Regions from separate parts of the Synechococcus sp. RS9909 genome, predicted to be linked through region 1. Evidence: predicted binding sites of a transcription regulator. Region 1 holds the regulator's gene; each other region holds the start of a gene.

Evidence for each region. Region 1 encodes NtcA, which controls nitrogen genes in cyanobacteria. Its sites were predicted from a motif close to GTANCNNNNGNTAC; they were not measured.
Region 2: a site for NtcA is predicted at 2,175-2,188, ahead of SynRS9909_RS13445 (DUF4278 domain-containing protein). Genes of this name have one in related genera too.
Region 3: a site for NtcA is predicted at 3,191-3,204, ahead of SynRS9909_RS13480 (circularly permuted type 2 ATP-grasp protein). Genes of this name have one in related genera too.

The regions. Positions count from the first base shown of each region.
Region 1 covers NZ_CP047943.1:421,076-425,787, reverse strand. The annotation lists gene thyX (FAD-dependent thymidylate synthase) at 1-342, shown strand, start outside; gene dcd (dCTP deaminase) at 344-937, opposite strand; gene SynRS9909_RS01995 (cob(I)yrinic acid a,c-diamide adenosyltransferase) at 937-1,545, opposite strand; gene rph (ribonuclease PH) at 1,707-2,447, shown strand; gene ntcA (global nitrogen regulator NtcA) at 2,526-3,269, shown strand; gene SynRS9909_RS01980 (DUF3084 domain-containing protein) at 3,333-4,544, shown strand; gene SynRS9909_RS01975 (hypothetical protein) at 4,544-4,712, shown strand, end outside.
Region 2 covers NZ_CP047943.1:2,528,920-2,533,631, forward strand. The annotation lists gene ureC (urease subunit alpha) at 1-1,325, shown strand, start outside; gene SynRS9909_RS13440 (type 1 glutamine amidotransferase) at 1,322-2,080, shown strand; gene SynRS9909_RS13445 (DUF4278 domain-containing protein) at 2,272-2,439, shown strand; gene SynRS9909_RS13450 (hypothetical protein) at 2,520-2,738, shown strand; gene SynRS9909_RS13455 (DUF1028 domain-containing protein) at 2,816-3,490, opposite strand; gene SynRS9909_RS13460 (Zn-dependent hydrolase) at 3,487-4,689, opposite strand.
Region 3 covers NZ_CP047943.1:2,537,360-2,542,071, reverse strand. The annotation lists gene SynRS9909_RS13490 (transglutaminase family protein) at 1-641, opposite strand, end outside; gene SynRS9909_RS13485 (alpha-E domain-containing protein) at 614-1,609, opposite strand; gene SynRS9909_RS13480 (circularly permuted type 2 ATP-grasp protein) at 1,603-3,078, opposite strand; gene SynRS9909_RS13475 (sodium:solute symporter family protein) at 3,395-4,712, shown strand, end outside.

The DNA of each region.
Region 1 (4,712 bases):
AGCGACCGCCAGGGCAAGAAGTATGCCTACACCGCCGCAGAGCGCAGCAAGGATCTCGCCCTCTGCCGCGCGGCGGCGGCGCGCTATCGCGACCTGCTCGCCGCCGGCTTCGCTGAAGAACATGCCCGCGGCATCCTGCCCTTCGATTACCGCCAGCACTTCGTGGTGAGCTTCAGCTTGCGGGCCTTTCTGCACTTCATGGATCTACGCGCCAAACTCGATGCTCAGCAAGAGATTCGCGAACTCTGCGATCTGCTCTGGCCCCACCTGCAGCAGTGGGCACCGGAATTCGCCACTTGGTACGAAAAGAGCCGCTTGCATAAGGCAAAGCTGGCGCCTTAGATCACACCTTTGCCAGCGTCACCCGTTCCGGTTGATGCTGGTATTTGCCTTGGCGGTCGCTGTAGGTGGTGTCGCAGGGATCCCCCTCGAAGAAGAGCAGCTGACAGATACCTTCATTGGCATAAATACGGCAGTCAGCACCGGAGCTGTTGCTGAATTCCAGAGTGAGGTGTCCTTCCCAGCTCGCTTCCGCTGGCGTGGTATTGACGATGATGCCCAGGCGGGCATAGGTGCTTTTGCCGAGGCAAATCACCGTGATGTTCGCGGGCACCTTCATCTTTTCCAGGGCCACACCCAAGCCATAGGAGTGGGCCGGAAGGATGAAGTAATCGCCATCGGCATCGTGATGGAGCTCCGTGGGCTCCAGGTTGGCGGGATTGAACCGCTTCGGGTTCATCACCGTGCCCGGCACGTGCTTGAAGATCAGGAATTCCTGCGGCGACAGGCGCAGGTCGTAGCCATACGACGAGCATCCGAAGCTGAGCACCGGGCGCTGCTGCTGATCCGGCTCCAGATGACGGACCAGCCCCGCCTGGAAAGGCTCCAGCATGCCGGCCTGCGCCTGTTCGGTGATCCAGCGATCGTTCTTGAGCATCAGAAGCCTCGGCGCAGTTCCGTGACCTGATCAGCCAGCCCCATCAGAAACTCGGGGATTGCCGGGCCGGTGACAATCACATCCACCGAACCCGGACGGCGCTGCAGCGCAGCCTGCACATCCTCCTCGTTCAGGTAGCCGAGCGCAATCGCCAGACCCAGCTCATCAAGCACGAGCTGATCCAACTCGCCCGCCAGCAGGCTGTCGCGACACACCTGCCAGAGCGCTTCCACCGCATCGTTCACCGCAGGCGGCTGCCCCTCAGCCGGCTCACCCAGACAACCAGGCACGGCTGGACGCAACCAATCCAGCCGTCCGCAGAGGCTGAGGCGACGCTCTGGCCCCTGGTCGACGCCCCCTTTGAGGAACTGCACCACCATCACCCGGCTGCCAAGACCGGCGGCGCGCAGCGCCTGGCTGAACACTGTGGAAAAACTGCCACGATAGGGAGCCGTATGCACCTGCAACTGACCCTCCGGTGCCACCAGATGCAGGGGTGGCCGCGGCGGCACAGGGGGCAACGGCCGCAGACCAGCACGCTCAAGGGCCCGGCGCTCGGCGCTGCGCGGGTCCAGGGGGCGATGGCTCGAACTGAGGCTGGCGGTCATGGCGTTCACACGGCCGCACCCGGCCTGCAGGGTTCGAATCTAGCGCCGGAAGCGCGGCACACAAGCCGACTGACACCATCCATGGTGTGCGCCCCTGGTCATGGTGTGCGCCTGGGACAACGGTCGAGCTGTCAGGCTCAGCTGCATGCCGCCGCGCCTCGATGTCCAACCAGGTCTCCACACGAGTCGATGGCCGCTCGCCCAGCGAACTGAGGCCTGTCGCGATCGAGTGGGATCCGATGGGCTTTGCCCTCAGCTCCGTGCTGGTGCGCAGCGGGCGCACGGCCGTGCTCTGCAGCATTGGCCACGAGGCCGGCGTGCCCCGCTGGCGCATGGGCAGCGGCAAGGGCTGGCTCAGTGCCGAGTACCGCCTGCTGCCCGGGTCAACGCCCGAGCGGCAGAAGCGGGAACTGCTGAAACTCTCCGGCCGCACCCAGGAGATCCAACGCCTGATCGGCCGCAGCCTCAGGGCTTGCCTCGACATGGAGGCCCTGGGGGAGAACACCCTGCTGGTCGACTGCGATGTGATCCAGGCCGATGCCGGCACCCGCACCGCCGCAATCACCGGCGCCTGGGTGGCGCTGCAACGGGCCTGCGAGCGCCTGGTGAAGCGAGGCGACCTCAGCCACAACCCCGTGCGCGACCAGGTGGCCGCCGTCTCGGTGGGGCTGATCGGCGGAGAGGCGCTGCTCGACCTCAACTACAGCGAAGACAGCCAGGCCGATGTGGATCTGAATGTGGTGATGGATGGCAGCGGCCGCCTGCTGGAACTGCAGGGCACCGCTGAAGGTGCCCCCTTCAGCCGCAGCGAACTGACGCGGCTGCTCGACCTGGCCGAACCAGGCCTGACGGCCCTGATGGCGGCGCAGCAGCGGGCCCTGGCACCGGAGTCGCGCCCCTGAGCAACGCCGGATTTCGTGTGGATTGCTACAAGGTGGAGCCAGGGCCATCCGTAGCGTCCAGCCACCTGCAGTGCCGCCATGGTCGGAGCCACCCGCGGCTTCAGCCGTTACTCACCCCAGCCCGCTCCAGCTTCCAGCGGCGGCGGCACCACCCTGGCCAACACGGCCACGGCCCATACCCCCACCCTCCTGGAAGTGATCCGCGATCTGGAGGGTGCCAGCACCGAGCTGGTGGAACGGGGTAAAACCATCTTTTTCCCCGGTGATCCCGCCGAGCGGGTGTACCTGATCCGGCGTGGCGCCGTCAGGCTGTCCCGGGTCTACGAATCGGGGGAGGAGATCACCGTGGCGCTGCTGCGGGAAAACAGCCTCTTCGGGGTGCTGTCGCTGCTCACCGGCCATCGCTCCGATCGCTTCTATCACGCTGTGGCCTTCACCCGGGTCGAGATGGTCACGGCGCCTGCCGCTTCCGTGCGCCAGGCGATCGAAGCCGATACCGGCGTAGGCCTGTTGCTGCTGCAAGGGCTCTCAAGCCGCATCCTGCAAACCGAAACGATGATCGAAACGCTCACCCACCGCGACATGTCGTCGCGACTGGTGAGTTTTCTGCTCGTGCTCTGCCGCGATTTCGGCATCCCCGGCACCCAGGGCATCACCATCGACCTGCGGCTCTCGCATCAATCAATCGCTGAAGCGATCGGATCCACCCGCGTCACCATCACCCGACTGCTCGGGGATCTGCGCAATGCGGGGCTGGTGGAAATCGACCGAAAGAAGATCACCGTGCTCGATCCGATCGCCCTCGCCAAACGTTTCAGCTGAGCCATCCGCGGGGGACAATGGGCTCCGGTCGGCCCGTCGTCCCCCTTCACCGCCCTTGGATTCGTGACCGGCTGGCTGTTGATCCTGATCCTGCTCGTGCTCGGTGGCGTGCTCGCCACCCTGGGCGATCGGCTCGGCTCCAAGGTGGGCAAGGCCCGGTTGAGCCTGATGGGATTGCGGCCGCGCCGCACCGCCGTGGTGATCACCGTGCTCACGGGCAGCCTGATTTCAGCGCTGTCGCTCGGCCTGCTGCTGCTGGTGAGTCGGCAGCTGCGGGTGGGGCTGTTTGAACTGAACGCCCTGCAGACCAAGCTCAACGACAGCCGCAAGGCCCTGAAGGCGAGTCGGCAGGCCCAGAAGAAAGCGAGCCGTGAACTGCTTCAGGCCCAGGCCGAACGCTCGCGTGCCAGCAAGGATCTGGCCGATGCCAAAGCCAAGGCCGAAACCCTCCGCCAGGCGCTGGTGCCGCTGCAGCAACAACGCCAGCAGCTGGAGGCGGAACGGGCTCGACTCAGCCGCGACGTGAAAGCGCGCGATGCCGAGATCCGACGCACGGAAGCCGAGCTGGCCCAGGTGCGCGATCGCATTCGCAGCGGCGAGGCGGAACTGCGCCAACTGGAGAAAAACGTGTTGGCCCTGCGGCGAGGCAGCGTGGTGCTCAGCAGCGGCGAACCCCTGGCCACAGCGACCCTGCGGCTCGACAATCCAGGGCAAGCCAAGCAGGTGATCGACCAGATGCTGCGTGAGGCCAACCTGCAGGCCTACCAGCGGGTGTTGCCGGGTGAGAAGGCCGATCGGCAGATTCTGCTGGTGCCACGCAACGACATTGAACGGCTCGAACAGGTGATTCGCCAACCGGGCACCTGGGTGGTGAACATCCGCTCCGCCGCCAATGTGCTACTTGGCGAAACCGTGGTCTATGCCATTCCTGAAGTACGTCCGAACACCCAGGTGGTGAACACGGGCGATGTGCTGGCGCGCACCACGATCGAACGCAACGAGACTGGCAACGAAGCGGTGCGCAACCGCTTGAATCTGCTCCTGGCCTCCGCCCTTGCTGAAGCCCAACGGCGGGGGTCCCTCAGTCAGGGACTCCAGTTCGACGCCAACCGCCTCAACAGCCTCGGACAGCAGCTGCTGGAGCGAACTCCCTCCCGCATCGAGCTGGAGGTGGTGACCCTGCGCAGCAGTGACACCGCCGATCCCGTGGCTGTGGAGCTGCGGGCCGTCGGCGACATCCCCTCCAACACACCAGCTGGCGCCCCCACCCCCTGATGACACGCCTGCTCGCGATCGACCCGGGACGCAGCAAATGTGGCCTGGTGCTCTGCGAGCTCAATCGCCACCGTGTGATCGAGGGCCTGGTGCTGCCGGTGGAGGATGTTCTCCACCAGATCCAGCGCTGGAGCGACGAAGAACCGATCAGCACCGTGGTGCTGGGCA
Region 2 (4,712 bases), 500 kb from region 1:
CGGCCGGTGGCATCGACACCCACATCCACTTCATCTGCCCCCAGCAGATCGAAACGGCCCTGGCCAGCGGCGTTACCACCCTGATGGGCGGCGGCACCGGACCGGCAACAGGCACCAATGCCACCACCTGCACCCCCGGCGCCTTCCACATCGGACGGATGCTCCAGGCCGCCGAAGGTTTGCCGGTGAACCTGGGCTTCTTCGGCAAAGGCAACGCCAGCACCCCGGAAGCGCTGGAAGAACAGGTGCGCGCCGGTGCCTGCGGCCTGAAGCTGCACGAAGACTGGGGCACCACGCCCGCCACCATCGATGCCTGCCTGTCGGTGGCCGATCGGATGGATGTGCAGGTGTGCATCCACACCGACACCTTGAACGAAGCCGGCTTCGTGGAAGACACGATCGCCGCCATCAAGGGACGCACCATCCACACCTTCCACACCGAAGGCGCCGGCGGTGGACACGCGCCAGACATCATCAAGATCTGCGGTGAGGCCAACGTGCTGCCCAGCAGCACCAACCCCACCCGGCCCTACACCCGCAACACGCTCGAGGAGCACCTCGACATGCTGATGGTGTGCCACCACCTCGATCCGAAGATCCCCGAGGACGTGGCCTTTGCCGAATCACGGATCCGGCGCGAAACGATCGCCGCCGAAGACATCCTTCACGACCTGGGCGCCTTCTCGATCATCGCCAGCGACTCCCAGGCCATGGGCCGCGTGGGCGAGGTGATCACCCGCACCTTCCAGACCGCCCACAAGATGAAGGTGCAGCGCGGTGCCCTGCCCGAAGACTCCGCTCGCAACGACAACCACCGGCTCAAGCGCTACATCGCCAAGGTGACGATCAACCCGGCGTTGGCCCACGGCATCAGCAGCGAAGTGGGGTCGATCGAAACCGGCAAACTCGCCGATCTCGTGCTGTGGAAGCCGGGCTTCTTCGGCATTCGCCCGGAACTGGTGGTGAAGGGCGGTTCGATCGTCTGGGCCCAGATGGGCGATGCCAACGCCTCGATTCCCACCCCAGGCCCGGTGCACGGCCGGCCGATGTTCGGCGCCTTCGGCAAAGCCCTCGCCCCCAGTTGTCTCACCTTCGTGAGCGAAGCGGCGATGGATGCCGACATCCAACGCCAGCTGGGACTGGAGCGCACCTGCATGGCGGTGAAGGACACCCGCAGCGTGGGCAAGAGCGCCCTCAAGCTGAATTCAGCACTGCCCAAGGTGAGCGTGGACCCACAGACCTATGAGGTGTTCGCCGATGGTCAACTGCTCACCTGTGAGCCCGCCGAGGTGCTGCCCCTGGCCCAGCGCTACCTGCTGCTTTGAGCCCCACGCTGCTGGTGGTCCAACACGTGGACCACGAAGACGCCGCACTGGTGGGAGAGCTGGCGCGGCAGCTGGGCCTGACACTCGAGATCCTGAGGCCCGACCGGGGCGACCCACTGCCGGACCCCAGGGCGTGTGCCAACAGCATCGCCCTTGTGCTCGGTGGCCCGATGAGCGTGAACGATCACGACCAACCAGGCATGGACTGGTTGCAGCAGGAACTGGACTGGTTGAGGGCCTGGCACCAGCAACGCCGACCGGTGCTGGGCATCTGCCTCGGGGCGCAGCTCTTGGCTGTGGCTGCAGGGGGCAGCGTTCAACCGCTGCAGGTGGGCGCACCACCGCAGCAACTGAAGGAACTGGGGCTTGGCGCGATCCACTGGGTCGCGGATCCCAGTGATGAGGCCCTGCTCAAGGGGCAACCAAGCAGCACTCTGGTGCTGCATTGGCATGGTGATCGCATCCACCTCCCGGCCGATGCAACCCTGCTGGGTTCTTCACTGCACTGCGCCGAACAGGTGTTTCGGATCGGAGCCCACGCCATTGGCCTGCAATGCCACCTCGAGATCGACGGCGATGCGCTGGAACGCTGGATCGCCAACGACCACGACTACGTGGTGAGCGCCCTTGGAGCTGAAGGACCCGACCGCCTGAGCCAGGACTGGCGCAGGCTGGGCACCACGCTTCAGAAACAAGGCCGAAACTTCTTCAATGCTGTGCTCAATCAACTGATTGAGATCAGCCAGACCCACTAATTCCTACGCACAAAAATAAACAAAACCAAAAACTTTTCTGAAGAGGTATCAACCTGAACACCACTTCGGCATTTGCAAGAGCTTCAATATTTCTGTAGCAACAGCTACCGATCGTTCACTTCGCATCGCGCGAAGCGCAGTTCGCCTCAGGCCATGGAACGGGGACCTGAGCTTGCTTCGAGGACCATCCAATGACCACCCTTCTCTATCGCGGGCATCAATACCAGCAAAACAACGCCACTCAGGGCAAGCCTGGGGTGCAGCTGGTTTACCGCCGCAACGTGTACCAAGCCCGCCAGATCAACAACCACAGCACTCCGGTGCAGCTCGTGTACCGCGGCGTGCGCTACACCCGCTAGGCCAACTTCTCAATCCGTAGCAACTCGAACATTCCAGTTCCGAGGATTGAGGCGTAATAGATCCAGCTTCAGCCAAGACGTTGGATCTCATCACCTCTCGCCTCGACCAGGGCCTCGTGCAAGTGAGTCCCTCCAGCGTGCATGGCGTGTTCTGGCTGCAAACCCACTTTCCGTCTCAGGAATGGGACGCCCTGCTGTCTGGGCAAGCCGCCTTTGGCATGGATTGCATCGATGACCTGATCACCGACGCACGTCAGGCCGGCCTGAATGTGGAGTGGGAAGCATCCGTCCCCAGCTGAGCACTTCTGAATTCCCCAGAAGCCCTGCACACGGCTGCGTTGCAGGGCTTTTTTAATGGCTTAACGACTCTGAATACTCAAGCCACCAAGCGGTTGAGCATCGGCAATTCCGACAGCTCATCCCTCCACTCCTGGGCCCAGAGGGCCTGACTGCGCTCATACACCTCCATCAACTGCTCCACGGCGCACTCGTGGAAATCAACGCGCAGATCCAACAGCGGAAAAGCAGCTTCACCACTCACCTGCACCGCTGCTGAGGTGCAGAAGGGAGAGCGATGGTCACCGCCCGCCGCTTCCCCGGCCTGCAGAGCCATCATCAGACGGCGGCCCAGTTTCAAGCTGGGGTCGCTGGTGAGAAAGGCCTGTTCCATCGCCGCCAACACACCCTCATCCACCAAGCAATTGCCGGCAACAGACAGATCACGCTGATGGCGATGCCCTGCCCAAGGGCCGCAATCCTGCCCCGTCCAACAGGCCGTGCGACCGTCCAGGTCGATCAGGTGAAACTGACGCCGGTCTCGGTGCTGGTCATCCGCCAGCAAGCTGGCCAGAACGCTCTCGGCATCGGAACTCTGCTCAAGGCGCTCAAGGCCACAAATCCCCAGATACGGATTGGTGTGGGCCTGGGTGGCGACAGCACCAACTCCGGCGCGGATGTGAGGCACGGTGGATCCAACAGCCAGATGACAGGTGGCCACAGCCACGCCGAAGCGACCGTTGCTGGGGTCCCGGGCCAGGATCGAAAAGGTCACGGCAGCTGACGGTCGAGCCGCAGCAACGTTTCCAGCAGCACCGCGGTGCCCGCCCAGCACTGCTCGTCACTGGTGAACTCAGCAGCGGAATGACTCAGGCCGCCCCGGCTGGGCACAAAAATCATGCCCATCGGCCAACGTCGGCCAACCTCCTGGGCATCGTGGCTGGCGCGGCTGGGGAGATGGCTGTGGGACAGGCCGAGATCGGCTGCGGCCTCAGCGATCGTGGCCATCACCACAGCGTCAGCAGGGGTGGGATCAACGCTGAACTGGGGGTCAACCGCAATCGGGCAGCCGGTTTCAACACCGATGCGTTCCACCTGATGCATCAACTCCTCAACCAACTGATCGAGAACGGTGGGATCCACATCCCTGAGGTCAACCGTCAGGGCGACTGCGCCGGGGACAACATTGGCTGCATTGGGCCAAACCTCCAGTCGACCCACCGTCGCCACCGGATCTCCGGGATGACGGGAAGCCATGGCCTCGATGGCAAGAACAAGACGCGAGGCCGCCACGAGGGCGTCTTGTCGCAACCCCATCGGTGTGGTGCCGGCGTGATTGGCCTGGCCTTTCACATTGATGCTGAACCGACGCTGACCAACAACGCCCTCCACAACACCGATGGCATCACCGCGTTGCTCAAGAACGCCACCCTGCTCAACATGCAACTCCAGGAAAGCGGCATAAGCATCATCGGAGCGGCGCGCCGAGGCCAGGGAGGGCCAGTGGCCGCCGATGCGCGCCAGGTTGTCCTGAATCGGCTGACCATTGCTGGTGGCATAACTCTCCGGGTCATCGGAGGCCGTGCCCGCCAAGCCCTTGCAGCCCACCATGGTCGACTCCTCGTCGGCAAAAGCGATCAACTCGATGCCGTGCTGCAGGCGCAGGCCCTGGTCTTGCAGCGCGCGGCAGGCTTCCAGACCGGCCAACACCCCCAGGGCCCCATCAAAACGTCCACCGGTGGGAACCGTGTCGAGGTGCGACCCGGTCACCAGGGCAGGGCGGTGGGGATCCAGGCCCTCGAGGCGTCCGATCAAGTTGCCAGCGGCATCAACACGCACCTGCATGCCGAGCTGCTTCATCCAGTGGGCCAGTAACTCACGGCCCTCCACATCCTCCGGCGAAAAACCGCGTCGACACACGCTGCCATCAGGCTTGGCGCCAATGCTGGCCAGCTGCTCAATCGTTGCCACCAAACGATCACGGTTTGGACGCGCCG
Region 3 (4,712 bases), 490 kb from region 1:
TTCGGGGGAGGTTGCTGCAGTTGATAGCCGCTCACAAAGCGGGCCGGAAGACCCACCACGCGGCAACAGGCCACCATCAGCATGGCCAGATCACGGCAGGAGCCGATCCGCTCCCGCAGGGTTCGGCCCGCCGGCCAGGCGGGTCCCACATGGCGTTGGGTGTATTTCACCCGCTCTTGAATCAGTTCAATCAGTTGCTTCAGAAAGGCCAGGGTCTGCTGGTTGCTGCCCATCAGGGCTTCCTGGGTGAGCTCGATGGCCGAGGGTTCGTGTTGGCCGTTGGGCAACCAGCCTTCCAGTGCCCCCTGCAGATCGCTGTTGAGTTGGCCTTGCGGGTAGGGCAGGGGTGGTTCGAGGCCGTTGAAGCAGCTCTCCAGCGGGGGTGCTGGCCGGGTCTCCACCAGGCTGCGGGCCTCAAAGACGAGTTCATCGGTGCTGCCGAGAAAGCGGAGCCGTTGGATTTCATCGCCGCTGGCGGCCACCAGTTCCCGACGTTGCTCCGGTTCCGGCAACACGCTGAGTTGATGCTCCAGCAGGGTCTGGAATCCTTGCCCCCGAGGCCTCAGACAAAGGCGATGTTCCCCGAGGAACACCGGGGCGTCATACCGATACGTCAGGCGGTGAATGATGAGAGCGCGCATGCGGGATCGGTGGGGATGGAATGGAGGTCCGCGCTGGTGAAGTAGCGGGTCTGGATCAGGTGGTGGAGTTGGTTGAGGTCTTGCTGCAGCTGATCAATGGCTTCATGCAGACCGGCTTCGATCAGGTTGTCGATCCGCACATAGCTCCACCGGGCAAGGAGCTGACCGCGCAAACAGTCGAGGTCATCCGGCGTGTCTTGGTTCGGGAGCTGCTGGATCTGTTGCAAGGTGTCGCTGATGCCCTGGAGGCAGTACCGCACCGAGCGAGGAAAGATGGGGTCCAGCAGCAAAAAGCGTGCCACCGCTGCAGGGCTGATCGCTTGTTGCACGCTGTGGCGATACATCTGATAAGCCCCCGCTGTGCGCAGCAGGGTGATCCACTGCAGTTCGTCCAGCACGCCGCCCACCTCTTCAGGGGAAGGCAGCAGCAGGAAGTATTTGACGTCGAGGATGCGGGAGGTTTTGTCGGCCCGTTCGATCAGACGACCCAGCTGACTGAACAGCCAGCTGAGATCGCGGCTCAGGGTGGTGTCGGTGATCCCGTACACGAGCTGGCAGCCGCGGCGGATGATCCGCAGTTGTTCCTGCACCGGTTCGCGCCAGATGTCTTCGTCGTCTTGAAGGCTCCAGTGCAGATCGTTGATCTGCTCCCACATCTCCGTAGTGATCACATCCCTGATCTGCCGTGCGTTCTCCCGTGCCACCGCAATGCAACTCACGATGCTGTTGGGATTGCTGCGGTCCTGCAGCAGGAAGCGCACCACCTGTTTGGGTGTGGCATCGGGGTAGGCCGTATCGAAGCGCTGGCGATCCCCCGTCACCTCCACCAGCGGCAGCCAGGGTTCGGCGCTGCCCGGAGGACAGTCCAGCGCCATCGCCTCACTCACTTCCAGAAAGCGCGAGATGTTTTCGGCCCGTTCCAGATAGCGGTTGATCCAGTAGAGCGAATCGGCAACGCGGCTCAGCACGGCACCGCCTCCTGGGGGTGCCGTGCCGCCATCCGTTGGTCGTCGACGATCCAGGTGTCCTTGCAGCCGCCGCCCTGGGACGAATTCACCACCAGGGAGCCCCGCTTGAGTGCCACGCGCGTCAGCCCCCCTGGACTCACCCAGCTGCTTGCGCCGCGCAGCACGTAGGGGCGCAGATCAACGTGGCAGGGGTAGAGCTCACCGTCACTGAGGGATGGCACGGTGGAGAGTTGCAGCGTGGGCTGCGCAATGAAGTTGCGGGGATTCGCACGGATCTTCGTGTCGAAGTCCGCCAGCTCCGATCGGCTGGCCTGGGGGCCGATCAGCATTCCGTAGCCCCCGGCTTCCGCCACCGACTTCACCACCAATTGCTCGAGGTGTTCGAGCACGTAGCGCCGGTCGTCCGGTCGGGCGCAGAGATAGGTGGGAACGTTCTCGATGATCGGCTCCTCATCGAGGTAGTAGCGGATCATCGCCGGCACGTGGGCGTAGATCAGCTTGTCGTCGGCGACGCCGGTGCCCGGGGCGTTGGCGATGGCGACCCGTCCTTGCCGCAGCACGTCGATCAGGCCCGGCACCCCCAGCATCGAGTCCTGGCGGAACACGGTGGGATCGAGAAAATCGTCGTCGATCCGGCGGTAAATCACATCCACAGGCTTGAGGCCGTTGGTGCTGCGCATCCACACGCGGCCGTCTTCGCACACCAGGTCGCGCCCTTCTACCAGTGCAATGCCCATCTGCTGGGCCAGATAGCTGTGCTCGAAATAGGCGCTGTTGAACACCCCGGGCGTCAGGATTGCCACGCGGGGGCTGTCACTCCAGGGCGCCAGGTCTTGAAGGGTGCGCAGCAGATGGGATGGATAGGCGTCGATCGGTTGAACGGCACGGCCTTCGAACAGGCCAGGGAACAACCGTTTCATCACCCGACGGTTCTCGAGGAAATAGGCCACCCCCGATGGACAGCGCAGGTTGTCTTCCAGGACACGCCAGGTGCCACTGCCATCGCGGATCAGGTCGAGCCCGGAGATGTGGCACCAGCGGTTGAGCGGCAGGCTGATGCCCTGCATCTGAGGTCGCCAGCCGGAGGAACTTTCAACGTCTTCCCGCGGGATCACTCCATCATTGAGGATCTGCTGGGGGCCATAGATGTCTGCGAGGAAGCAGTCGATGGCTTCCAGGCGTTGCAGCAGTCCCCGCTCCAGGGTGATCCAGTCGCTGCGGCTGATCAGCCGGGGCAAGGGATCGAAGGGGAGAATCCGTTCGCTGCCTTTGAGGCCGGAATCGTTGAGGCGAAAGGTGGCGCCGAGGCGACGCAGCAGTTGGCTAGCCGAGGCATGGCTGCGGTTGAGCTCGGGCAATCCCAGCTGCCCCAGTGATGTGAGCAGCGTGGCCAGATCGTCGCGCGGTCTGGCTGTTTCATTGCAGAAATATTCGTCGAAGCCGACCGTGGGTTTGTAGTCGGTGAACATTCCAATCGCGTAGGTGAATGTCATCCAAGGCGTCGCCCCAACCCCCTTCGGGTGGTGGTTGCTACACATTCCGCAATTTCAGGCGACCGGGCGCTGATCGCCTGATGTTTGGGTATCCGAAGGCACCGAAATCGAAGGCGACAGCTGGAGCTGGGACGCCTCTTTTGCTTACCTGTTTCTGGAGTTCAAACGCTCTTCGCCTTGGATGAATTGCTCTGGGCGCGACTGATCTTTGCCCTTGGTGCCGTTGTGACTGCGGCGACGGTGGTGATGATTCTGCGCGGACACCTGTATTGGAATCGCAGGGGGTCGACGGATGTCCGCTGACTCGGTTCCCTTCCTTCAGCCCGGGATCGCCTGGGCGTTGGTGGTGCTGTTCTCTGTGCTCTGGGTGGCGCTGGGGATTGCCTGGGGCCGGCGCGGTCAAGGCAATGCCGACGACTACATGCTGGCGGGGCGCAACATCGGGCTGGCCCTGAGTACGGCCACGTTGATGGCCTCCTGGGTCACCGGCAACACCACCCTGCTCGCCCCTGAATTCGGCTACAAAACCGGCCTCTGGGGCATGTTCAGCTATGCCCTGGCCGGGCTTGGCCTGATTCTGTTCGCCCCCCTGGCCTCGCGGATCAAGCAGTTGATGCCCAACGGGCGCACCAGCGGCGACTTCATTCGCCTGCGCTACGGGCGTCTGGCCTGGTGGGTGTTCATGCTGATCACCGCGATCTACACCCTGGGCTTTCTGATGACCCAGGCGATGGGTGCTGGCCTGCTGCTGCAGGCGCTTTCAGGCTTCGATTACCACGTGGGAATGGTGGTGGTGATTGGTGTTGCCACCGTCTACACCCTGTTCGGTGGGATGCGGGCCGTGATTGGCACCGATTTCATCCAGTCGCTGTTGATCATGGTGTTGCTGGCGGTGGTGGCGGTGCTTGCCTTCCGTCAATTCCCGATGCCTGAGGTGCATGCCTCCTTGCTGGCCCGGCATCCCGATCGGCTGGATCTGCTGCTGCCGGCGGGCTTGTTGATCGCCTGGAATTCCGCCCTCTTTTCGATGGGCGAGGTGTTTCACAACAACATTTGGTGGTCCCGGGTGTTCGCCAGCCGGCGCTCGGTGGTGATGACCTCTTTTGTTTTGGGCGGAATCGCCTGGATGAGCGTGCCGATGGTGACGGGCTCCATTGGCCTCGTGGCCCTGGCCCGTGAGCTGCCCCTCGAGCAGGTGAACATGGTGTTCCCTGTGATGGCAGCCGATCTGCTCGGGGCCGGTGGCGCGGCCCTGGTGTTTGTGGTGGTGTTTGCTTCGCTCACCTCCACCTTGGATTCGTTGCTGGCATCCACCGCCGATCTGTTGGCGGAGGATGTGTACTTCCGCCTGTTGCGGCCCCAGGCCAGCGACCTACAGCTCAAGCAGGCGGCGCGGCTGATGGTGGTGGGGTTGGCCGTCGTCACCCTGGCGCTGTCCTGGCCGCGGCTGGATTCGCTGGCGTCGGTGCTGTTCTTCACCGGTGCCCTGGTGGCCTCCACGGTCTGGCCGGTGGCCTGCGGTTTGTACTGGCGCACGGCCAACCGCACGGCTGCCATCGCGGCCATGCTCGCCGGCAGCGTTGTGGGCCTGCTCGCCTATGTGCTGATCG